Regions from separate parts of the Paracoccus marcusii genome, predicted to be linked through region 1. Evidence: riboswitches for the same ligand, from Rfam matches in the RefSeq annotation. Region 1 holds a riboswitch; the other holds the start of a gene.
The links. A riboswitch is a leader RNA that binds a small molecule or an ion and turns the genes downstream of it on or off. The one in region 1 is predicted to bind thiamine pyrophosphate.
Positions count from the first base shown of each region.

Region 2: linked by a shared signal. The riboswitch ahead of PRL19_RS03970 (thiamine ABC transporter substrate-binding protein) and the one ahead of thiD (bifunctional hydroxymethylpyrimidine kinase/phosphomethylpyrimidine kinase) in region 1 are both predicted to bind thiamine pyrophosphate.

Region 1 is NZ_CP117466.1:2,893,828-2,899,396, reverse strand. Features, by position in the region: gene PRL19_RS14340 (thiazole synthase) at 1-633, opposite strand, end outside; gene thiS (sulfur carrier protein ThiS) at 637-834, opposite strand; gene PRL19_RS14330 (FAD-dependent oxidoreductase) at 824-1,783, opposite strand; gene thiD (bifunctional hydroxymethylpyrimidine kinase/phosphomethylpyrimidine kinase) at 1,776-2,579, opposite strand; TPP riboswitch at 2,650-2,752, opposite strand; gene PRL19_RS14320 (acyl-CoA thioesterase) at 2,847-3,323, shown strand; gene PRL19_RS14315 (DEAD/DEAH box helicase) at 3,471-5,378, shown strand.
Region 2 is NZ_CP117466.1:806,791-812,359, forward strand. Features, by position in the region: gene mutS (DNA mismatch repair protein MutS) at 1-2,107, opposite strand, end outside; TPP riboswitch at 2,166-2,265, shown strand; gene PRL19_RS03970 (thiamine ABC transporter substrate-binding protein) at 2,296-3,267, shown strand; gene PRL19_RS03975 (ABC transporter permease family protein) at 3,246-4,781, shown strand; gene PRL19_RS03980 (thiamine ABC transporter ATP-binding protein) at 4,771-5,457, shown strand; gene PRL19_RS03985 (DUF2474 family protein) at 5,454-5,558, opposite strand; gene cydB (cytochrome d ubiquinol oxidase subunit II) at 5,558-5,569, opposite strand, start outside.

The DNA.
Region 1 (5,569 bases):
GTCGCCCGCCTGCGCCACCGCGCTGTTCAGAAGGACCGCATCGAACCCCATCTCCATCGCCTCCGCCGCATGGCTGGGCAGGCCAAGGCCCGCGTCGATCACCATCGGCACGTCGGGAAAGGCCGCGCGCAGCATGCGCAGCCCGTGGCGGTTGTTCAGCCCAAGGCCAGACCCGATGGGCGCGCCCCAGGGCATCAGCACCCGGCACCCCGCATCCAGCAGGCGGGCGGCCAGAACCTGATCCTCGGTCGTATAGGGGAACACCTGGAATCCCTCGGCGCAGAGCGTCGTCGCGGCCTCCAGCAGGCCGAAGGGATCGGGCTGCAGGGTGTCGGCATGGCCGATCACCTCCAGCTTGATCCAGTCGGTCTCAAAGACTTCGCGCGCCATGCGGGCGGTGGTCACGGCCTCTCGCGCGCTGTGACAGCCGGCGGTGTTGGGCAAAACGCGCACGCCCATGTCTCGGATCAGCGACCAGAAGGCCTGGCTCTGGCCCGCCTCGCGGCGCAGCGACACGGTGGCCACGCCCGCACCGCTGGCGCGGAACGCCTCCTGCAGGATTGACGGGGACGGGTATTGGGCGGTGCCCAGCATCAGCGCGTTGGGCAGGGTGACGCCATAGAAATCACGCATCGCCTATCCTCCCTGCATGGGTGCCAGGACCTCCAGCCGGTCGCCGTCGCGCAGCGCCTGCGTCGGGCGGGACGCGGCGGGCAGGAAATTACCGTTCAGCGCCGTGGCCACGCGGGCCTCGCCCCAGCCCAGTTCGGACAGTGCGTCGGCCACGGTGGCGGCGGCGATGTCGCGGGGGGTTCCGTTGACCTCAATCCTCATGGACCAGTTCTCCCTTGGTTCCGGTGATCAGGTAATCGGCCGCCTGGCGCGCCAGCGCGGGGGCCATCAGGTATCCGTGACGGAACAGCCCGTTCAGGTGCAGTACCCGCCTTCGGACGGTCACGCGCGGGACGTTGTCGGGAAATGCCGGGCGCAGATCGGCGCCCATCTCGACGATGGCGCCCTCTGCGAAGCGGGGGTCCAGCGCATAGGCCGCCGACAGCAGTTCCAGCACCGACCGGGCGGTAGGACGCGCACGGGATGCGCTTTCGATCTGGGTCGCGCCCAGCATGAACAGGCCGCCCGCGCGGGGCACGATGTACAGCGGATGACGCGGATGCAGCAGGCGAACCGGCCGTTTCAGGGCGATGTCGGGCGCGTGCAGAACGACCATCTCGCCGCGCACGCCGCGGAGGTCGGGCAGGGCGGCCGACAGTCCGCGGGCATCGATCACCTGGCCTGAGACGTCGCCGGGCTCGGCGGTCGCGCATTCGATGCCGATGCCGCGCGCGGCCAGCCACGCGGCCAGGTCCGCCAAGGCACGTCGGGGGTCCAGATGCGCCTCGGTCGGAAAGATCAGGCCGGGCCGGGGTGGCAGGTCTGGTTCCAGATCGGCGCTGTCGCAGGGGTGATGCGCCGTGGCGCGGCGTGCATAGCGCGCCAGTTCCGCCCGGTCGCGGTCCAGCGCCAGGACCAGCGTGCCGCGCCGCGTGACGGGCGTAACGACTGACCAAGCATCGGCGGCCTCTGCGCCAAGGCGGGTGATCACGGGGTCGGCGGTCACGCCCTCGCATTGCGGGGCCAGCATGCCGCCGGCCCACCATGAGCAGCCGTGTGGGCCAGGCGCGCCGTTGCGGTCCAGGATGCGCGGTGTCAGCCCGCGCTGCACCAGCACATGGGCCGCGAACAGCCCGGCCACGCCCGCGCCGATGATGGTGACGTCAGCCATGCGACCAGACCGCATGGAAATGATGCACCGGCCCGTGCCCCGACCCCACGCACAGATCGTCCGCCGCCGCGATCGCGCGTTGCAGATAGCGGTGTGCGACCCCGACCGCCTGCTCCAGCGGCAGGGCGTGTGCCAGGCCTGCGGCGATGGCCGCCGACAGCGTGCAGCCGGTGCCATGCGTGTTGCGGGTGGACAGGCGTCGGGCGCTGAAGGGCGTCGCCCCCTGCGCGGTCACCAGAAGGTCGGTGCAGATCGCGCCGTCGCCATGCCCACCCTTCATCAGCACGGCCCCCGCGCCCATGGCACGCAGCGCGGCGCCCTGTTCGGCCATCTGGGCCGGGGTGGTGGCCGGGGCACAACCCAGCAGGCAGGCGGCCTCGGGCAGGTTCGGGGTCAGCAGCGTTGCGCATGACAGCAGGGCACGCAGCGCGTCGATGGCATCGGGCGGCAACAGGCGGTCGCCCGATTTCGCCACCATCACCGGGTCCAGCACGATGGGCAGGCCGCAGCCGTCCAGGCCGCCGGCCACCGTGGCGATGGCCTGGGCCCCGCCCAGCATGCCCAGCTTGACCGCCCGGACGTCCAGATCGTCCAGAACGGCACGCATCTGCCCCGCGATCATCGCGGGGCTGGCGGGTTCGACCAAGGCCACGGTGCGGGTGTTCTGCGCCGTCAGCGCGGTCACCACGCTGGCGCCATAGCAGCCAAGGGCCGAAAAGGTCTTCAGATCCGCCTGAATGCCGGCGCCGCCGCCCGAATCGGACCCGGCGATGGTCAGGGCAATGGGTGCTGTCACGTCGTCCCCCGTAATGTGGCGGGTCGTGACCGGGCAAAGGGGTGGGGACACAGGGCGGGCCGATGGCCGCGCGGATATCTGCACCGTTCCCTCCGCCGGTATGACCCGGATCAGGTTCGATGGGTTGGCTGTCGCCTCTCAGCCCCTGTGACGGGACACCCCAACGGTTTGCCCCCCAAGGCTAGGCGCGGCGGACGCGGGGCGCAAGGGGGGCTTTTCGCGCCCGCGCGATTGTCGCAGGATGGCGGGGCAGCGGACGGGGGACAGATGGACAGGCGCGGGCTGGAGATGACGGTGCTGATGTCGCCGGACATGGCGAATTTCAGCGGCAAGGTGCATGGAGGCGCGCTTTTGGCCTGTCTGGACCGGGTGGCCTATGCCTGCGCGTCGCGCTGGTCGGGAGAATATGCAGTGACCCTGTCCGTCGACCAGGTGACCTTCAAGGAGGCCATCCACGTGGGAGAGCTGGTGACCTTTCGCGCGCGGGTGAACCATACCGGCCGCACCTCGATGGAGGTCGGCATCCGGGTCGAGGCCGAGAACATCCGCCGCGGTACCCGCAGGCATACCAATTCCTGCTATTTCACCATGGTCGCGGTCGACGAACGCGGCCATCCTGTGCCGGTCCCCAAGCCCGAGCTTGAGGACGATATCGACCGCCAGCGCTGGCGGTCGGCCGAGGTCAGGCGCACCATGCGGCGCGAGATCGCGGCCCGCCAGGAGGCCGCGTCGAACACCCCCTGATTGGGCGTGGACTTTGCGATCCAAACCGCGTAGGGAACCGCCTTTGGCCCTGCTAGTCCGGGGCGGCGGGTGCAGGGTGGGCCGGTCGCAGCGACGATAGGTGCCGCTCATCGGGTCGCTCACGGCCCCCGCATTTTGGCGAATCACATGACTGAACTGAATTTCCCCGCGCCGCTTCAGGCGGCGTTGGCCGACAAGGGCTATGAGACGTTGACTGCCGTGCAGTCGGCGGTGCTGGCGCCCGAGGCCGCGGGTCGCGACGTGCTGGTCTCGGCCCAGACCGGGTCGGGAAAGACCGTGGCCTTTGGCCTGGCAATGGGCGCGGACCTTCTGGACGGCGACCGCATCATCGCGGGCGAGCTGCCGCTGGCCCTGGCCATCGCGCCCACGCGCGAACTGGCGCTGCAGGTCGCACGCGAGCTGGAATGGCTTTATGCCGGGACCGGCGCGCAGATCGCGACCTGCGTCGGCGGTATGGACTATCGCAACGAAAAGCGCGCCCTGCAGCGCGGCGCGCAGATCGTGGTCGGCACGCCCGGCCGCCTGCGCGACCATATCGACCGCGGCAGCCTGGACCTGTCGGACCTGCGCGCGGCCGTCCTGGACGAGGCCGACGAGATGCTGGACCTGGGCTTCCGCGAGGACCTGGAGTTCATCCTGGGCGCCGCCCCGGTCGAGCGCCGCACGCTGATGTTCTCGGCCACGGTGCCGTCGGCGATCGAGAAGCTGGCCCGCGATTTCCAGCGCGACGCCCTGCGCATCGCCGCCATGGGCGAGGCGCGCCAGCATGGCGACATCGCCTATCGCGCCTATACCGTGACCGCCCGCGACCGCGAGCCCGCGATCTTCAACCTGCTGCGCATCCACGAGGCGCAGACCGCCATCGTCTTCTGCAAGACGCGGGCCAACGTGAACCACCTGCTGGCGCGCATGTCGAACCGGGGCTTCAAATGCGTGGCCCTGTCGGGCGAGCTGTCCCAGCAGGAGCGGACCCACGCCCTGCAGGCGCTGCGTGACGGGCGCGCCCGCGTCTGCATCGCCACCGACGTGGCCGCGCGTGGCATCGACCTGCCGGGGCTGGAGCTGGTGATCCACGCGGACCTGCCGACCAACCCCGACACGATGCTGCACCGGTCGGGCCGCACCGGGCGCGCGGGCTCCAAGGGCGTGTCCGCGCTGATCGTGCCGTCGGCCGATTATCGTCGGGCACAGCGTCTGCTGCAGAACGCCAAGGTCTCGGCCGAATGGTTGGATGCGCCGACCGCGGACGAGGTGCGGGCGCGCGACGATCAGCGCATGCTGGACCATCCCGGCCTGCATGAACCCGTGGGCGACGACGCCGCCTTGGCCGCGCAGCTGCTGGAGCAGTTCAGCGCCGAACAGGTCGCCGCCGCCTTCTTGCGCCTGTGGCGCGAAGGCCGCCCCGCCGCCGAGGAACTGTCCGAGGCGCATGCGCCCCCCGCACCGATGGCCCCCCGTGCGCAGCGCGAGTTCGGCCCTTCGGTCTGGTTCACGCTGTCGGTCGGTCATTCCGGTCGGGCCGAGGCGCGCTGGCTGCTGCCCAAGGTCTGCGATGCGGGCGGGATCACCCGCGACAGCATCGGCGCGATCCGCGTCAAGCAGGACCTGTCCTATATCCAGATCGCGTCGGAAGTCGCCGCCAAGTTCGGCGATTTCATCGAGATCACCCCGGAGGTCACCATGCGCCGCATGGACGGCGCCCCCGACCTGGACGCGCCGATCGAGCGGGCGCCCCGCGCCCCGCGCACCGACAACCGTTCCGAGGGTCGCAAGCCCGCGCCGCGTGCCAAGCACGCCGCGTCGGACGAGGGTCACCACGCCCGCGTCAAGTCCGCCCGCGGCGGCTGGCTGCCCGATGATGCCCCCGCCGAACCGCGCGAGACTGGACCGCATGCGGCCGTGAAGTCGTGGAAGAAGAAGTCGTCGGCCGACGCTGGCAAGGGCCCCAAGCCGGCCTGGGCCAAGTCTAGGCCCGCCGGCGACAAGGCGGGCGCCCCCAAGGCGCATCGCAAGGGACCCAAGCGGCCCGCCTGACCGACAACTGCCCGCGGTGCCCAGCAACTGCCTGACAAACAGGCAGTGGGCCCTGCACGCTCTGCAATCCACATGGCCCTCGCGCCCGAAGCTCCCTTGCGGGGTTTCGGGCGCGACGCGTTCGGGGCATGGAATGTCGCAATTGATATTGCCAGTCGGGCAGGGCGACGCTTAACCTGATCCTTGCGCTG
Region 2 (5,569 bases), 1.1 Mb from region 1:
GGATCACCAGCGCGCGGTCATCGGCCTGGTTCAGGATCGCGGCCGTTTCCACCATCTCGACCATGAAGGTCGAGCGCCCCCGCGCCAGATCGTCGGCGGCCCCCACGCGGGAAAACAGCTGGCTGACCAGCCCGATATGCGCCGCGCGCGCCGGAACAAAGGCCCCGGCCTGCGCCAGCACCGCGATCAGCGCGTTCTGCCGCAGGAAGGTCGACTTGCCCGCCATGTTCGGCCCGGTCAGCAGCCAGATCGCGGGCGTGGCCCCGGTGGTCAGGTCGCAGTCGTTGGCGACGAAGCTTTCCGCCTTCCGGCGCAGCGCGCGTTCCACGACCGGATGGCGGCCCCCTTCGATGACGAAGGCGCGGCTGTCATCGACGCGCGGCCGGACCCAGCCCTCGCCCGAGGCAAGATCGGCAAAGGCGCAGGCCAGGTCGATCTCGGCCAGGGCGCGGGCCGCCTGCCCGATCCGCGCCGCCTGATCCAGGATCGCCGTCCGCAGGCGGTCGAAGATGCCGCGTTCGATCTCCAATGCGCGATCGCGGGCGTTCAGGATGCGGGTCTCCAGCTCGGACAGCTCCACCGTGGTGAAGCGGATCTGGTTCGCGGTGGTCTGGCGATGGATGAAGGTCTGGTTCAGCGGCGCGGCCATCATGCGCTCGGCATGGGTGGTCGTCGTCTCGATGAAATAGCCCAGGACGTTGTTGTGCTTGATCTTCAGGCTGCCGACCCCGGCCAGGGCCGCGTAATCGGCCTGCATCCCGGCGATGACGCCGCGCCCCTCGTCGCGCAGGCGCCGGGTCTGGTCCAGATCGGCGTCATGCCCCTCGGCCACGAAGCCGCCATCCCGCGCCAGCAGAGGCGGCTCTGCCACAAGTGCATCATCCAGCAGGTCAACCAGCGTCTCATGCCCGACCAGATCGCCCGCCGCATCGCGCAGCACGGGCGGCGCATCACCGGGCAGCCGCGCCGCGATGGCCGCGCCCTGCGTCAGCCCTGCACGGATCGCGGCCAGATCGCGCGGACCGCCCCGGTCCAGCGCCAGCCGCGACAGCGCCCGGTCCATGTCCGGCACCCGCGCCAGCGCGCCGCGCAGATCCGAAAGCAACCGCGCATCCCCCGCCAGCGCCGCCACCGCGTCATGGCGCGCCGCGATCAGGCCCAGATCGCGCGACGGTGCGCTGATCCGTCGCTCCAGCAGCCGCGCGCCCGGCGCGGTCACCGTGCGGTCGATGGCCGCCAGCAGCGATCCGTCGCGCCCGCCCGACAGGGCCTGGGTCAGTTCCAGATTGCGCCGGGTCGCGGCGTCGATCTGCATCGCGCCGCCCGCGCGTTCGCGCACCGGCGGGCGCAGCAGCGGCAGGCGGCCCTTCTGCGTCATGTCCAGATAATCGACGATGGCCCCCATCGCGGCCAGCTCCGCCCGGGTGAAGCTGCCGAAGCCGTCCAGCGTCTCGACGCCATAGAGCGCGCAGAGCCGCCGCGTGCCCGCATTGCTGTCGAAGGCGCTGGCATGCAGGTCGGTCATCACCGCGCCCGCGTCACCGATCAGCTCTTCCAGCCCGGTGTCGCAGGCCAGGACCTCGCGCGGGGCCAGCCGCGCCAGTTCGGGGGCCAGACGCGGCAGGGGGCAATCCATCACCGAAAACGCGCCGGTCGAGATATCGACCCAGGCCACCGCGCCCTCCTCGCGGACCACCACGAAGGCCGCCAGATAGTTGTGCCGCCGCGCCTCCAACAGCGATTCCTCGGTCAGGGTGCCCGGCGTCACCAGCCGCACCACGTCGCGCGCCACGACCGATTTCGAGCCGCGCTTCTTGGCCTCGGCGGGGTCCTCCATCTGTTCGGCGATGGCCACGCGGAAACCCTTGCGGATCAGCGTCAGCAGATAGCCCTCGGCCGCGTGGACCGGCACGCCGCACATCGGGATCGGCTTGCCCAGATGGGTGCCGCGTTTCGTCAGCGCGATGTCCAGCGCGGCGGCGGCGGCGACCGCGTCGTCGAAGAACATCTCATAGAAATCGCCCATGCGATAGAACAGCAGCGCGCCGGGATTGGCCTCCCGGATCGCAAGATACTGCGCCATCATCGGCGTGGGCTGATCAGACATGTCCTTGGTCATGGGCGGTTTCTATCCGCTTGCGCGGGCGCGCGAAACCTCTACATTCGGGATCACCTCGGGGTGCCCCATGCGGGCTGAGACGCGACAGCGGACCCGTAGAACCTGATCCGGCTCACACCGGCGGAGGGAAGGTGCGCACCCCCTTCTTTTCGATCACCCGACAAGAGAGGCTGCCGATGAAATCCGTCCTGATCCCCGCTTTGCTGCTGGCCGGCCCCGCTTTGGCCCAGGATCGCGTCCTGACCGTCTATGCCGGCGACAGCGTCACCAGCGAATGGGGCCCCGGCCCCGCCATCGAAGAGGGGTTCGAGGCGATCTGCGACTGCGACCTGCAATTCGTGACCGGCGACGTGCTGCCGCGCATCCTGATGGAGGGGGCGGGCACCCAAGCCGACATCGTCTTCGGCCTGAACACCGACATGACCGCGCGTGCCCGCGCATCGGGTCTGTTCGCGCCGCATGGGCAGGACACGTCCGACCTGTCGCTGCCCATCGCGTGGGAGGACGACATCTTCCTCCCCTACAACTGGGGCGAGACGGCCTTCGTCTATGACGCGACCCGGCTGGAGAACCCGCCCGCCAGCTTTGCCGAGCTGCTGGAGGCCGAGGACATCAGCATCGTCATCCAGGACCCGCGCAGTTCGGTGTCGGGTCTGGCGATGCTGCTGTGGGTCAAGTCGGTCTATGGCGATCAGGCGGGCGAGGCCTGGGCAAAGCTCGCCCCCAAGGTGCTGACCGTCACCCGCGGCTGGTCCGAATCCTATGGCCTGTTCACCGACGGAGAGGCGGACATGGTCCTGTCCTACACCACCTCGCCCGCCTATCACATCGCCGCCGAGGAGGACGACACCAAGCGCGCCGCGATCTTCCCCGAGGGGCATTACTTCATGGCCGAACTGGTGGCCCAGGTCGCGGGCACCGATCAGCCGGAACTGGCGCAAGCCTTCATGGACTGGGTGCTGACCCCCAATTTCCAGGCGACGATCCCGCTGGCCAACTGGTCCCTGCCCGCGAAACTGCCCCAGGCCGACTGGCCGCAGGTGATGCGCGACCTGCCCCGCCCCGACAAGACCCTGTTCCTGTCCGAGGACGAGGCAGAGGCCCTGCGCGCCCCCGCCCTGGACGAATGGCAGCGGGCTTTCCGCTGAGCATCGGCCACGCCATCGCGGGCGCGCTGGCAGCGCTGATCCTGGGCACGCTGGCGGCGGTGGCCTGGGTCGCGGGCGGGCTGTCGGGCCTGACCGAATGGGACCTGCGCGCCGTCTGGTTCACCCTTTGGCAGGCCGCGCTGTCCGCCACCCTGTCGGCCGCGCTGGCCGTGCCGGTGGCGCGCGCGCTGGCGCGGCGGCGGTTCCGGGGGCGCGGGCTGCTGGTCACGCTGCTGGGCGCGCCCTTCATCCTGCCGGTGATCGTGGCGGTCCTGGGTCTGATCGCGATTTTCGGGCGCAACGGCGCGCTGAACGGCGCGCTGGAGGCCCTGGGCCTGCCCGCCATCGGCATCTATGGCTGGCAGGGGGTGATCCTGGCGCATGTGTTCTTCAACCTGCCGTTGTCGGTGCGGCTGATCCTGCAGGGCTGGCAGGCGATTCCCGCCGAACGCTTCCGGCTGGCCGCATCCCTGGATTTCGCGCCCCGCGACATCGCCCGCCATCTGGAACGCCCGATGCTGCGCGGCGTGCTGCCCGGCGTCTGGCTGGCGGTGTTCCTGGTCTGCCTGACATCGTTCACGGTGGCGCTGGCCCTGGGCGGAGGGCCGCGGGCCACGACGGTGGAACTGGCCATCTATCAGGCCTTCCGCTTCGATTTCGACCTGGGCCGGGCGGCGGCCTTGGGGATGGTTCAGATCGCGATCTGCATCGCGGCGGCGGCGCTGGCCGCACGGATCACGGTGCCCGTGGGCTTCGGCGCGGGGCTGGACGCTTTGGGCGGGCCGCCCGCGCCGGGCGGCTGGCGGCGGCTGGCGGATGCGGCGGTGATCGCGGCGGCGGCGGCCTTTCTGCTGGCGCCGCTGATCTCGGTCGCGGCGACGGGCCTGCCGCGCCTGACCGCCCTGCCGCCCGAGGTCTGGCAGGCCACGCGCCGCTCGGTGCTGATGGCGGTGATCTCCGCGCTGCTCTGCGCGGGGGCGGCTCTGGCGCTGGCCCTGACGATGGCGCGGGGCGCGGCCCGGTGGGTCGAGGCCGCAGGCATGCTGCCGCTGATCGCCTCTCCGCTGGTGCTGGGCACGGGGCTGTTCATCCTGCTGCGCGGCACGGTCACGCCGCAGCAGATGGCCCTGCCGGTCACTGCGCTGATCAACGCGGCCATGGCCCTGCCCTTCGCCCTGCGCGCGCTGATCCCGGCGGCGCGGGCGCTGGAACAGGATTACGGCCAGCTTGCCGCATCGCTGGACCTGCGGGGCTGGGCACGGCTGCGCCTTCTGGTGCTGCCCCGTCTGGCGCGCCCCTTGGGCTTTGGCGCCGGGCTGGCGGCGGCGCTGGCCATGGGCGATCTGGGCGTCATCACCCTGTTCGCAGGGGATCGCCCGACCCTGCCGCTGATGCTGTACCAGCTGATGAACGGCTATCGCATGGCCGATGCCGCGGCTTGCGCCCTGCTGCTGATGGGGCTCAGCCTGGGGCTGTTCTGGATGTTCGACATGGGAGGCCGACGTGACGCTTGAATTCCGCGACATCCTGCTGCGACAGGACGACTTCACGCTGACCGCGGACCTGACCGTGCCGCAGGGTCGCCATGCGGTGATCGGCGCCTCGGGGTCGGGCAAGTCGACCCTGCTGACCTTGGTGGCGGGGTTTCTGGCCCCGACAAAGGGCCGGCTGATCTGGGACGGCCAAGATATCACCGACATGACGCCCGGCAAAAGACCAGTGTCGATCCTGTTTCAACACCACAATTTGTTTCCTCATCTAACCGTGAAACAAAATGTAGGGATGGGACTGCGCCCGGACCTGCGTCTGGACCGGGATCAGCAGCGCCGCGTGACGCAGGTGCTGGATCATGTCGGTTTGTCAGGCACGCAGGATCGCCGCCCCGCAGCCCTGTCGGGTGGTCAGCAGAGCCGCGTCGCGCTGGCCCGGGTGCTGCTGCGGGCGCGGCCCCTGCTGCTGCTGGACGAACCCTTCGCGGCGCTAGGTCCGGCGTTGAAGTCGGAGATGCTGACCCTGCTGGCGCAGGTGGCGTCCGACACGACGGTGCTGATGGTGACCCATGATCCGGCCGACGCGCGGGCCTTTGCGCCCGACACCCTGCTGGTCGAGGATGGCGCGGTGCACGCCCCCCGTCCCACCGGGCCGCTGCTGGACGATCCGCCGCCGGGACTGCGCGCCTATCTGGGCTAGGCGATCCACAGGCGGATGATCCAGGCGACGGTGCCGATCACCGCCACGCTGGCCAGCCATATCGCCACGAACCACGCCAGCCGCCGCAGGGATTGCGGCATCAGTGGTACCC